4 regions of the Rahnella inusitata genome follow, and region 3 is predicted to be linked to each of the others. Evidence: predicted binding sites of a transcription regulator. Region 3 holds the regulator's gene; each other region holds the start of a gene.
The links. The regulator Fur, encoded in region 3, represses iron uptake genes when iron is present. The targets are predictions, from matches to a motif close to ATAATAATGAGAACNACTATCAA.
Positions count from the first base shown of each region.

Region 1: the regulator Fur is predicted to act here: its motif matches at 1,609-1,631, upstream of ftnA (non-heme ferritin).
Region 2: the regulator Fur is predicted to act here: its motif matches at 1,354-1,376, upstream of I2123_RS07685 (Nramp family divalent metal transporter).
Region 4: the regulator Fur is predicted to act here: its motif matches at 2,061-2,083, upstream of I2123_RS11405 (TonB-dependent siderophore receptor).

Region 1 covers NZ_CP065024.1:2,101,212-2,104,395, forward strand. Annotated here, with positions in the region: gene pip (prolyl aminopeptidase) at 166-1,122, shown strand; gene I2123_RS09850 (DNA polymerase III subunit theta) at 1,157-1,387, opposite strand; gene ftnA (non-heme ferritin) at 1,795-2,301, shown strand; gene yobA (CopC domain-containing protein YobA) at 2,438-2,824, shown strand; gene copD (copper homeostasis membrane protein CopD) at 2,828-3,184, shown strand, end outside.
Region 2 covers NZ_CP065024.1:1,627,685-1,630,868, forward strand. Annotated here, with positions in the region: gene I2123_RS07680 (NupC/NupG family nucleoside CNT transporter) at 1-1,008, opposite strand, end outside; gene I2123_RS07685 (Nramp family divalent metal transporter) at 1,418-2,647, shown strand; gene I2123_RS07690 (DUF2502 domain-containing protein) at 2,719-3,153, opposite strand.
Region 3 covers NZ_CP065024.1:3,744,567-3,747,750, forward strand. Annotated here, with positions in the region: gene I2123_RS17570 (methyl-accepting chemotaxis protein) at 1-346, opposite strand, end outside; gene fldA (flavodoxin FldA) at 766-1,293, shown strand; gene fur (ferric iron uptake transcriptional regulator) at 1,608-2,063, shown strand; gene chiQ (ChiQ/YbfN family lipoprotein) at 2,369-2,710, opposite strand; gene chiP (chitoporin ChiP) at 2,724-3,184, opposite strand, start outside.
Region 4 covers NZ_CP065024.1:2,414,622-2,417,805, forward strand. Annotated here, with positions in the region: gene I2123_RS11405 (TonB-dependent siderophore receptor) at 1-1,912, opposite strand, end outside; gene I2123_RS11410 (glycoside hydrolase family 3 protein) at 2,296-3,184, opposite strand, start outside.

The DNA of each region.
Region 1 (3,184 bases), 1.6 Mb from region 3:
ACGCCGCCGCTTAGCGGGGGAAAAAGAAATTGCGTGATAAGTATGCGAACAGCATACAAAAAGCCGATTTTCGTGGATTACAACTTGTTGTTGGCTGGCTGATGCGCTGTTATTGGGTTGTAAATGTATCCATCAATACTCTGGCCAACTAGAACAGGAAATGTCATGCCAAAATTAAAAGGGTTGTATCCACCGCGTGAGGCTTATGCCAGCGGCATGCTTGATACCGGCGACGGCCATCAGGTTTACTGGGAACGCAGCGGAAACCCACAAGGCAAACCGGCAGTCTTTATTCACGGCGGCCCCGGCGGCGGCTGTTCCTCCGTCCACCGTCAGTTGTTTGATCCGAATGATTATGACGTCATGCTGTTTGATCAGCGTGGCTGCGGGCGTTCAAAGCCTCATGCGAGCCTCGACAACAACACCACATGGCATCTGGTGGAAGATATCGAGCGTCTGCGTAAAATGGCAGGCGTTGAGAAATGGCTGGTGTTCGGCGGTTCGTGGGGTTCCACGCTGGCGCTGGCCTATGCCCAGACGCATCCCGAACATGTCAGCGAGATGGTGCTGCGTGGTATCTTCACCATGCGTAAGCAGGAACTGACCTGGTACTATCAGGACGGGGCATCGCGATTCTTCCCGGAAAAATGGCAGCGGATTTTGTCAATTTTATCAGAAGAAGAACGCAAAGACGTGATCGCCGCTTATCACAAGCGACTGACGTCAAACGACCGCGCAGTGCAACTGGAGGCCGCTAAAATCTGGAGCCTGTGGGAAGGGGAAACAGTCACGCTTCTGCCTGCGGAAGGTTCGGCGTCGTTTGGTGAAGATAACTTTGCGCTGGCCTTTGCCCGTATCGAAAACCATTACTTTACACATCTGGGTTTTTTAGAGACCGACGATCAACTGTTGAGAAATGTCGACCGCATCCGTCACATTCCTGCGGTGATTGTGCATGGCCGCTACGACATGGCCTGTCAGGTGCAAAACGCCTGGGATCTGGCGAAAGCCTGGCCGGAAGCCGAGCTGCACATTATCGAAGGAGCAGGGCACTCATTTGATGAGCCGGGCATTCTCGATCAACTGATCCGCACCAACCAGCAATTTGCTACCCGCCGTTAATCTTTCCTAATCCCGTTTACCTGCGCCAGCAACGTTACTTTTGCTTCGGTTCGTAAGGTAAGCGGGAGAATTTATGTGATTCCCCACGGTAATGCATCACGCGCTCACGAAAGTACGTGCGCAGGTGCTCAGGCTGCTGGCGTTCCACCATTTCAGCGACAACCGGCATGTTGTAACGCTCTTTGAAAGCGACCGCCGAGGCCGCCAGATCGATGTTGATGCGATCCATCTCTTCTTTACTGATTTCCGCCAGATTGATACTCATTGCGACATCCCGTGACTCTGTTTTGACCGGCATTGTACCCGAGGCCACCGCCGGGGTGAATGCTGACATCTTATTTTTATGAACAGCCATTAAGCTAAATTATTACTGATGTTATGCGGGTGAATAAGAACCATTCACGTTGTGGAATTGATAATTAGCTTCAATTAGACCGGGGGTTTTATTTTATCAAATAGGAATGATTCTTTTTAATATATACATGCATGTTAATGGTTCTCATTATTATATATTTGCCATTATAATTAATCCTTTTAAATCAATGAAATAAAATTAAATGTTGCTTATGTGGATATTAATGTGAATCGCCTGTTTTTATTTTGTGTCGATGCGGGCATAATGCGGATAAATAAACCCATTCCCCTGCCTTAATTTATTTATGGAGCCGCATCATGCTTAAAAAAGAAATGATCGATCAGCTTAATGAACAGCTGAACCTCGAGTTTTATTCTGCCAATTTATATTTGCAGATGAGTGCATGGTGCAGCGCCAAAGGCTACGAAGGTGCGGCTGCGTTTCTGAAAAAGCATTCCATGGAAGAGATGGATCACATGCATCGCCTGTTCAAATATGTCAGCGATACCGGTGCATTGCCTTTGCTGGGCGCGATTGCTGCACCGCCGGTGACATTTGAGTCTCTGTCCGATCTCTTCATGCAGACTTACGAGCATGAGCAATTGATCACTCAGAAAATCAACGAACTGGCCGATCTGGCGATGACTCTGAAAGATTATTCTTCCTTCAACTTCCTGCAATGGTACGTCGCAGAGCAGCATGAAGAAGAGACCTTGTTCAAATCCGTTCTCGACAAACTGTCGCTGGTCAGCAATACCGGCAACGGCTTGTTCTTCGTTGATAAAGATCTCAAAAATATGGCAGCGCAAGCCCCGGCGGCGTAAACCCCGTTTGTGATGCACATAAAACGCAGAATGCTCCGGCTTCTGCGTTTTTTTATGCATTTATGACAAACGTTTTGGGTTGGTTTGCGATAAAGTGACGGCGTTATAAATTCATCGTTACGCAAGCCAAGGAATCATCGTGTTGAAAAAAACCACCTCTCTTTGCCGTGCCATGGCAGTCTCAGCCGTATTGCTGAGCGGATTTATCTCATCGCAAGCCTTTGCGCATGCACATCTTAAAACTCAGACGCCCGCTGCGGACACCGTTCTTGCCGCCAGCCCGACAGAACTCTCACTCGGGTTCAGTGAAGGTATCGAACCAAATTTCAGCAAAATCACCCTGACCGGTGCAGATAAAAAAGCGGTTAAAACTGGCGCGTTAACGCTCGCTGCCAATGACAATACCCAGACGGTTGTCCCGTTACCCGACGCGCTGAGCCCGGGTAAATATTGGGTGACGTGGAGCGTGGTGTCGGTCGACGGTCATAAAACGAATGGTCAGTACAGCTTCACCGTTAAGTAAGTCATGAGCCTGACTGCGTTGTTTGTTCTGTGCCGGTTCGCCCATTTTGCCTCCCTGATGCAAATATTCGGGCTGAGCGTGTTTTGCTCCCTGCTGGCACCGGCCGGCTTTTCGGCGATGTTACTGCGAAAAAACCAGACACTGATGATGTGGTTTGGCGCGGTTGCGGCGGTAACGTCTGTCGGGATGCTGTCGATTCAGGCCATGCTGATGGGTAATGGCTGGAGTGATGGCCTGAACCTGAATGTCTGGTTGCTGGTGCTGACCACTACGTTTGGTGAAGTCTGGCGCTGGCATTTGCTGCTGACCGCCGCACTGATGCTGGTGTTGCTGATGGACTGGCTGTCGGTGCGCAATCTG
Region 2 (3,184 bases), 2.1 Mb from region 3:
GATACCGACGCTGCGTGGTGACAAATCAGCAGCAACTTTCTGCAGATCCAGCATGGCAACGAACTCGTTGGAAACCAGCTTGGTGGCCATCATGCTGCCGACCTGCAAGGCTTCGTGGCTTGGTACGCCCATCATCCATGCAAACGGATAGAAGACATAACCCAGTACGCCCTGGAAGGTGATACCGAATACCACGTCGAACAACGCATTCAGGCAAGAGATCAGTGCGATGAAACCAATCAACATGGCTGCAACGATGATCGCCACTTTGAAGCCGGCGAGGATGTATTCACCCAGCATTTCAAAGAAGCTCTGACCCTGATGCGTGTTACCGATCTGCAGGTCTTCTTCCGAATCAACTTTATAAGGGTTGATAAGCGACAATACGATAAAGGTACTGAACATGTTGAGTACCAGCGCAGCAACAACAAAGCGCGGTTCCAGCATGGTCATGTACGCACCCACGATCGACATAGAAACCGTCGACATTGCCGTAGCGGCCATGGTGTACATACGTTTTTCAGACATTTTGCCCAGAATATCTTTATACGCGATAAAGTTTTCTGACTGACCCAAAATCAGGGAACTGATGGCGTTGAAAGATTCCAGTTTTCCCATGCCATTAATTTTCGACAGTACCGTACCGATGATACGGATGACGAAAGGCAGTACGCGAATGTGCTGTAAAATACCGATCAGTGCGGAAATAAACACGATCGGACACAAGACTTTCAAGAAGAAGAACGCTAATCCCTTATCGCTCATGCCCCCAAATACGAAGCCGGTTCCTTCCGCAGCGAATCCTAATAATTTCTCAAACATATCTGAGAAGCCTTTCACAAAACCTAAACCAATAGATGAGTTCAGGAAGAAATAGGCTAATAGGACTTCAATCACTAACAGCTGAACGATGAACCGTAAACGGATACTTTTACGGTCACGGCTCACCAGTAAAGCGAGTACTGCGACAACGGCCAACGCTAATACAAAGTGCAAAATGTTAGACATGGGTGCTCCAAATTAGAGGCAGGCTATATTTCGACGGACATTCTATGTAACGCGTACATTTAAAACGTGAAGTCGCTTGCAAATATAGAAATTGCAGACATGAATTGCAACAAATCCCATTCCACCACACAAAAAATCAAGATGTTAAGAAAAATAGGCACAGTTTGCTTTCCTGTGCTAGCTTTATCATGTGCCGTAATGCGTTCTAAATCTGGTCAAACAGCCTCTGTTTTAGGAAAGCGCGCGCGTCCGGATTGAGAAAGCCGGGCGGGCGAATAACCACACAGTTATCACGTCGTCGCTTACTGCCTATCAGAATCATCGCTCAAATTTATCTAAATGCACTTGATAATCATTATCATTTAGACGATATTTGTGTAAGCGTAATAATTGTAGGGGTTAACACATTATGTTGAACAGCCGGACCGAATCTTCAGGCCGCGCATCCAGAAAGATGAAGCTTTCGTTGATGGGACCGGCTTTTATAGCCGCCATCGGTTACATCGATCCGGGTAACTTTGCGACAAATATCCAGGCCGGTGCTTCTTACGGCTACCAGTTGCTGTGGGTCGTCGTCTGGGCCAACGTGATGGCGATGTTGATCCAGCTTCTTTCTGCCAAGCTCGGTATCGCCACTGGCAAAAATCTCGCTGAACATATTCGCGATCGCTTCCCGCGTCCTGCCGTCTGGGCTTACTGGGTGCAGGCAGAAATTATTGCGATGGCCACCGATCTGGCAGAATTTATCGGTGCGGCCATCGGTTTCAAATTACTGCTCGGCGTGTCGCTGTTTCAGGGCGCGGTGCTGACCGGTATTGCCACCTTCATTATTCTTGCTCTGCAAAAGCGCGGACAAAAGCCGCTGGAACTGGTGATCGCCGGTCTTCTGCTGTTCGTGGCAGCCGCTTATATTGTCGAACTGTTCTTTTCGCAGCCGAGTATGGTCGCGCTGGGAAAAGGGATGTTAATTCCGGCGCTGCCGACCAGTGATTCCGTCTATCTGGCTGCCGGTGTGCTGGGGGCGACAATTATGCCCCACGTCATCTACCTGCACTCTTCGCTGACCCAGCGCGGGGGCAAGGCATCGAAAGCGCAACGTTATTCTGCCACCAAGCTGGATGTCGGGATCGCCATGACCATCGCGGGTTTCGTGAATCTGGCGATGATGGCGACCGCCGCTGCGGCTTTCCACTTTAGCGGGCACAGCGGTATCAGCGAGCTCGATGAGGCCTATCTGACGCTGCAACCTTTGCTCGGCCACGCCGCCGCCACCACCTTTGGCCTGAGTCTGGTCGCCGCCGGGTTGTCTTCGACCGTCGTCGGAACACTGGCCGGTCAGGTGGTCATGCAGGGCTTTGTGAAGTTCTATATCCCGATTTGGGTGCGTCGCGTCGTCACCATGATGCCGTCCTTTATCGTTATTCTGATGGGGCTCGACGCCACACGAATTCTGGTGATGAGCCAGGTGCTGCTGAGTTTCGGGATTGCGCTGGCGCTGTTGCCGCTGCTGGCGTTCACCGGCAACCGCAGCCTGATGGGTGAGATGACCAACACCAGAACGGTGCAATGGGCGGGGCGGCTGATTGTGCTGATTGTCGTCAGCCTTAACCTCTATCTGCTGATCGGCATGCTGAAATAACCTCAGCGCCGCAGCAATAAAAAACGGGACAGCGCAAACTGTCCCGTTTTTTTATCTGAAATCTTTGCGAATCAATGGCGGTGATCGCCATGACCCCGGTGATCATCATGTCTGTCGTGCCCGCGATCCGGGCCGCGACCTCTGTCGTGACCATGACCCCGGTCCGGCCCGCGACCATGATTATCATAATGCGGACGGCCATAATAGCGCGGCGGAGGTGGACGATGATGAGAACGGTTATCCCACCAGCCACGATCGCGCCAGCGGCCGCCATCCCAGTAATAGCCGCGATGGCTGCGTTCACCGTAGTAACGGCCGTGGTGATTGTTCCACCAGCCGGCATCACGCCAGTCATACCCATCCCAGTAATAACCGCGACGATCGCGGTCACCGATATTGATTGAAAGACCCGGAGTACTCAGGCTAAAGCTGCTGGCCTCTACAGCGGGAGCCGCAGCAGGAAGCAGTGCAAATAATAATGTACCAAACAGTAAAGGCTTAATCATAATGCCCCCAGATTCCTTATAATTTATGCTG
Region 3 (3,184 bases):
CAGATTCTTCCAGGCCCGGATGTGCCGCGGCTTTAAATCCCGCCAGAGCCTGAGTCAGGCCATCGAGAGACTGTTTTGCGGTATCAAAAATTTCCGGCCCTTTGGTCGGATCGGCCTGAAGCTGTGAGACGGCTCGGCTCAAGCGGGTGACGGTGCGAAAATACTGATCATTTCCTTTGCTGATCAGCGCCATATTGTTGACGAGTTCGGAACTGTTCCTGGTGTTTTGGGTCAATGTGTTAAGCGAGTTGACGGTGTAAAGCGATACACCGGCCCACATGACGCAAAAAACGCCAAGAATGATTAATAAAGCGGTCCTGATGGTAATGTTTTTCAAAAACTGCACGATATGCCTCTCTCGAAACATGACTGTTTCTGGTCTGAGGATTGAGGGGGATGCGGAGAATCAAGACACGTAACCAGCGGACGGGTGCCTCTGGACATGTTTGAACACCTCTCCGGGCATCGATTTCTTTATTATGTTGAGATTGCTCTCGCATCATCTATCGGCTGGACGTGCTTAAACTTAAGGAGTGTGTCGGATTATTTCTTCACTTTGCTTTTAACCTCAATAACTTTGAGGTTAAAGACAGACTTTCAAAAGACACGAAGGCGATAACACTTAAAAAGTTTGGCCGATAAACTTATTCGTCAGTTAAGAAGGCGAGCGGAAGCATATTCTCCGCCCCGCAAGTTTGCTATTATCAGCGTTATTATTGCCTGCAATGCAGGGCTTATCATTGAGAACAAGAGGTTAGACATCTTATGGCCGTAGTAGGAATCTTCTTTGGATCCGATACAGGTAACACCGAAAACATCGCAAAAATGATCCAGAAACAACTGGGTAAAGATGTTGCTGAGGTGCATGACATTGCGAAGAGCAGCAAAGAGGATCTGGAAAAATTCGATATCTTGCTGATCGGTATTCCAACCTGGTATTACGGTGAAGCCCAGTGTGACTGGGATGACTTCTTCCCAAGCCTGGAAGAGATCGACTTCGAAGGTAAGCTGGTTGCGCTGTTTGGCTGTGGCGATCAGGAAGACTATGCAGAATATTTCTGTGACGCACTGGGCACCGTGCGCGACATCATTGAGCCACGCGGCGCGGTGATTGTGGGTCACTGGCCAACAGAAGGCTATCATTTCGAAGCCTCTAAAGGTCTGGCCGATGATAAACACTTCATCGGACTGGCGATTGACGAAGACCGTCAACCTGAATTAACCAATGAGCGCGTTGATGCGTGGGTTAAGCAAATTACAGAAGAATTAAGCCTTTCAGAAATTATTGGCTAAAAACCCTGTTGGCCCTGAGGATTTATTCTACAATTGAAGGGCCAAACTATTACTGAAATTAACAATTTAGCCACAACAAAATTGTTACTTTCAGTAGTATCAAGGTACACTGAGTTCATCTGTTTTTTCTATCGATCAAGTCGTTGCATTCTCTGATGTGACCGGCATTTAGTGATCTTTATTAACAGGCAATCGTTTAGGGGATCGGCACACTTCCGTTAAACGAAGGATCCTAAACGAACATTTTTGTGCCGCTGATGCCACAGGCTCCATGCCTCAACTTGATTAGCACATAGTAACAGGACTGAATCCGCATGACTGACAACAACACCGCACTGAAGAAAGCCGGCTTAAAAGTCACGCTTCCGCGCCTTAAAATCCTGGAAGTGCTGCAAGCGCCGGAAGGTCATCACGTGAGTGCGGAAGATCTGTACAAACAACTGATTGATATGGGTGAAGAGATTGGTCTGGCGACGGTTTACCGTGTTCTGAACCAGTTTGATGACGCCGGTATCGTAACGCGTCATAACTTCGAAGGCGGCAAATCCGTATTCGAACTGACCCAGCAACATCACCATGACCACCTGATCTGCTTAGATTGTGGCCGCGTGATTGAATTCCGCGACGAATATATCGAAGGTCGTCAGCGTGAAATCGCTAAGAAACATGGCATCAAACTGACCAACCACAGCCTGTACTTGTACGGCCACTGTGAAGCAGGCGATTGCCGCGAAGATGATTCTTTGCACAATGATAAACCCGCGCAGTAATCTGCCCGGTTCGGTGAAGTTGCCGTCAACGTAAAGCCTTAACTAACCGCTGAAAAGCGGTTTTTTTTTGGCCTGAGCGCTGAACATCAGATATAAAAAACCCCGGAGAACCGGGGTTTCGTTTTTTTTTAGCCTCATGCGGTTTCGCTTAAAGCTTATCGGTGACCGGCTCTGCGCGGCGAAAGCCTGCCCCCTCGGCAGAGGCTGAGCTTATCCAGACATCACCGGTAATTTGCGGTTTTGGCGTATCATCATAATGATGCCAGTGCGTTGAGTCTGAATTTTTTCCATCTCCAACCTCATCCTTAATTCGTTGGTTTAGGAGAATTATTCGCTCTGATTTCCTGCCAGATTTTGCCGCAGTCGTCGGCGTAAGCCTGGCCGTCCCCGGTTTTACGCGCGGTAAGGCAGCGCTGGTAATCCACCACCCGCACTGTTTCCTGTTCGGCAAATTGCTTGTGCGCTTTTTCCTGTTTCAGGACGTCAAGAACCGTCTGGCACGAGGCTATTTTGTCTGGCGATCCTTCCGCCTTGTTGATACAGACGCTGTAGGCCTCACGCAATTTGGTGTCTTCTTTTTGCGCCGTTGTCGGAGCACAGCCTGCAAGGAAAACGCAAGTAACAACGATCATCAGTAATTTATTCATCGACATGGCGACCTCAGAAAATAGTGAATGGAGCGATAACGATGAATTTGACGTCTTTTTCATCCTGGAAGATGTTGCCGTAACCACCGCCCCAGCTCGGGATATCCGAATGGTTGTCGTACTGGGTGTAATGCAGTTTGAACAGCGTGCCTTTGGCGCGGCCTTCCTGAATGGTGTACAGCGCGTCCAGACTCCAGGCGCTCTCTTTCAGGCGCTGGCTCTGGTCATAAGCCGCATTGGTGCTAGGCTTGGCGTCCCATGCATAAACGTAAGAACCGCCCACCGCGAAGCCCGGCAGATCCCATTTCGCCAGATCGTATAACACCCCGGCATAGACCGCTTTTTCACCGTTGGCGTTGAAGTCAGAACGGTTATCCCACCACACGTCAAGACGACCGTTAGATGAGGAATAAGTCGGTGTCATACGCTGCAGGAAATACCCCTGATTCCCTTCTGCCTTGACCATCGTCCCTT
Region 4 (3,184 bases), 1.3 Mb from region 3:
TGTTCTCGTTATCCGCCCACTGTGTACCGATGTAACGCACCCCCGCCCCCAGATCCACACCGACCGGCGTTTTATACTGACCCCAGATGGAAGCCATTTGTTTTGGCGTGACGTATGGCGTGTTGCCGTTGTTCTGGCTGGCATCGCGGATACGGACTTTGTTGTAGGTATAACCGGCCATCACGTTGAAGCGCTCGGTGACCTGTTTCTTGGCTTCCAGCTCCAGACCCTGCGAACGGATTTTACCCGCTGGCTCGTAATAGCTGCCGACCACTACGCGGTTACCCACGTCGTCCTGCGTCAGATCATACAGTGCTGCGGTGTACATGTCGGACGTACCGACCGGCTGGTATTTGATCCCGGCTTCGTATTGCTCACTTTGCATCGGTTTGAGCAACGTGCCGTCGGCACCCGGCAGGGCAGATGGCGTCATCGCCTGACTGTAGCTGACGTAAGGAGAGATCCCGTTATCAAATGCATACAACAGGGAAGCGCGGCTGTTGAAGTGGCTGTCTTTACGCTCGCTGTGGCTGTCGGTGCCATAGATGCTTTCGTAGCTGCGACTGTCGGTTTTCAGCGTATCGTAGCGGCCTGACAAGGTCAGGAACCACTTGTTCCAGTTCATTTCGTCCTGCAGATACGTGCCCATCTGCTCGTAACGGTTTTTGCCGCGGGTGTGGCTGTAATAATCGAGGGTATCGATGCCAACGCCGGTGTACGGGTTCAGCGTACCGGCAGTGGCGCCGTCAGACTTCAGATCGTTGACGAAGTGAGAATAGTCAAAGCCCAGCACCACTTTGTGCGCCAGTTCGCCGGTGGCGAAATCGGCTTCAAGCTGGTTATCAATCGCGAAAGTATCCAGAGAGGATTTCTCGCCGGAATAATAACGGTTCATCAGCGTGCGATCTGCGTTCCAGCCCGCCTGATACACCTGATCCAGTTCGGTATTGGAGTGAGTGTAGTTAGCGTTCTGGCGGAATGACCAGACGTCGTTAAACGCGTGCTGGAATTCGTAGCTGTAGATCTGCTCCCAGCGTTTGAACTGGTTGCGATCCGTTTCACCGTCGAAGAAACCACGGCTCAGTTTCTGTCCGTACAGGCTGCCGTCGGCAGGCACGGCGGCGTGATAACCGCCGGACGGATCTTTTTGCAGATAGGCGCGCAGCAACAGCGAGGTGTTTTCATCCGGCTGCCACATCAGCTGAGGGGAAATCGCATAACGCTCTTCGCGCTGATGGTCATACTGGGTATCGCTGCTGCGGGTCATACCGGTCAGGCGAAATGCCCACTGGTCGTTGATGGCATTGGTGTAATCGAACGCGCCACCTTTGGTATTTTGCGTGCCGCCGGAAAGCTGGAAATGACCTTCTTCAGCGAACTGCGGACGCTTGGTGGTTTCAACCACGACGCCGCCGGGAATACTCTGGCCGTAGAGGGCTGAAGACGGGCCTTTTACCACATCAATACGTTCGAGGAACCAAGGATCAACCTGAATGGAGTTATAGCTCGCGCCATCGCTCAAAATACGCAGGCCATCAAGGAAAGTGTTGTTGACGTCACCGCCGTGGAAACCACGCAGGGAGATCGTGTCATAACGCGTCGCGCCGCCGGCAAAGTTAGTGAATACGCCTGGCGTATAGTTCAGTGCTGCGTTGACTGTCGTCGCATTCTGATCCGTCATCTGCTGACGGGTTACGACCGAAACGGCCTGACCGGTGGTGATCAGCGGCTGGTCGGTTTTAGTCGCGCTTTTCGACGTTTTTGCACTGTAACCCTGCGTCGGTGCATCAGCGGTATCAGCCTGTGATGCCTTGATAACCACTGTATCTTCTGCGGCCAGCGAGGAGGCCGGAAGGGCCACGGCCATGGCGCACAAAAGCACCGAGCGTTTGAGGGGAAAAGCCAACAACATAGTAATAATCCCTATAAATAACCCGATCATTATTCGAGTAATTAATTGATGCGTGTGTAAATAAACCCGGAAGCCAACCACGTTCCGCACGAAAGCCCGGCCAGAAAGAGGCAGGGTATTTACGAAAACGAGACGAATGTTAAACTTAATGATAATTGTTATCATTATTATTTTACAAATTCAAGTGAACTTTATTCAAAAAGTGTGAAGTGGCGACATTTTATCCGCATGAAATTCATGGGTTTTGTGGTTTTTGTTTGAGCGGAATGGAGGGAATGGCCGGGCGATATTATCAGCGAACAGGGTGTTTAATGGCGGTGCAGGTCATTGCCAGAAGATACGCCGCCACGACGAAAGCCGTGACGGCGCAGAAATTGAAGGGATCAGCGCGCCAGCCCAAAACCAATATCAAACAGCGGAGATTCGCTGTCGTGCGGCATATCAGGCTGTTGTTTTAGCACCGCTTCCATCGACGACGGCAGTTCGAATGGCAGTTTGCCGGTAAAGGCTTCCCCGCTGGTGAGGCGGGTAAACAGCACGGCGTCGCTGACGCCAAAATTCCCCACGATGGCTCTGGCTTTATCCTTCACATTGCTCAGAATCGCCGGGCGATCCAGATACACCGTCACTACCGTTGGCACATGTTTGCTGGCGTTAACGATGGCCTGATAATCGGCATTATCGCCGGTAAACTCCAGCGAGCCCTCGTGATGACGCTTACCAAAGAACCACGCCTGATGCAGTTTTTCATAAGGGGTTTGCGCGCGGATGAGCGCCACGTCGGCTTTCTCCGGTGAATCTACCACGGTAAATCCGGCGGCCTCGGCGGCTTTCGGTGCAATACCGTACAGCCAGATTTTCTGGCCCTTTTTCAGCGGTAACAGATCGCCGGTATTTTGCAGCAGCACCAGCGAATGCCCCTGTGCGGCATCGGCTTCTTTCTGCCAGTCCGCGCGGCCAACGGTTTGTACCGCTTTCTGCACATCGACGTACGGATTTTCAAACAGGCCGGTCTGGAATTTTTGCTCAAGAATGCGTATCACCGATTCGTTGAGGCGTTCTTCAGTCAACTGTTTTTCTTTCACCGCGCTGACCAGCAACTGCGAGTCGGTCACACCGCCAAACTGATCGACACCGGCTTTGACCGCTTTGACGAATCGCTGCTGCGGCGTCAGATTTTCGACTCCCCATGACATCCCGCCTGGTACCGGCTCTTTACCTTCCGGCGTGCCGTGGGTGCAGACGTCATCGCAGGTGCTGGTGATCAGCCAG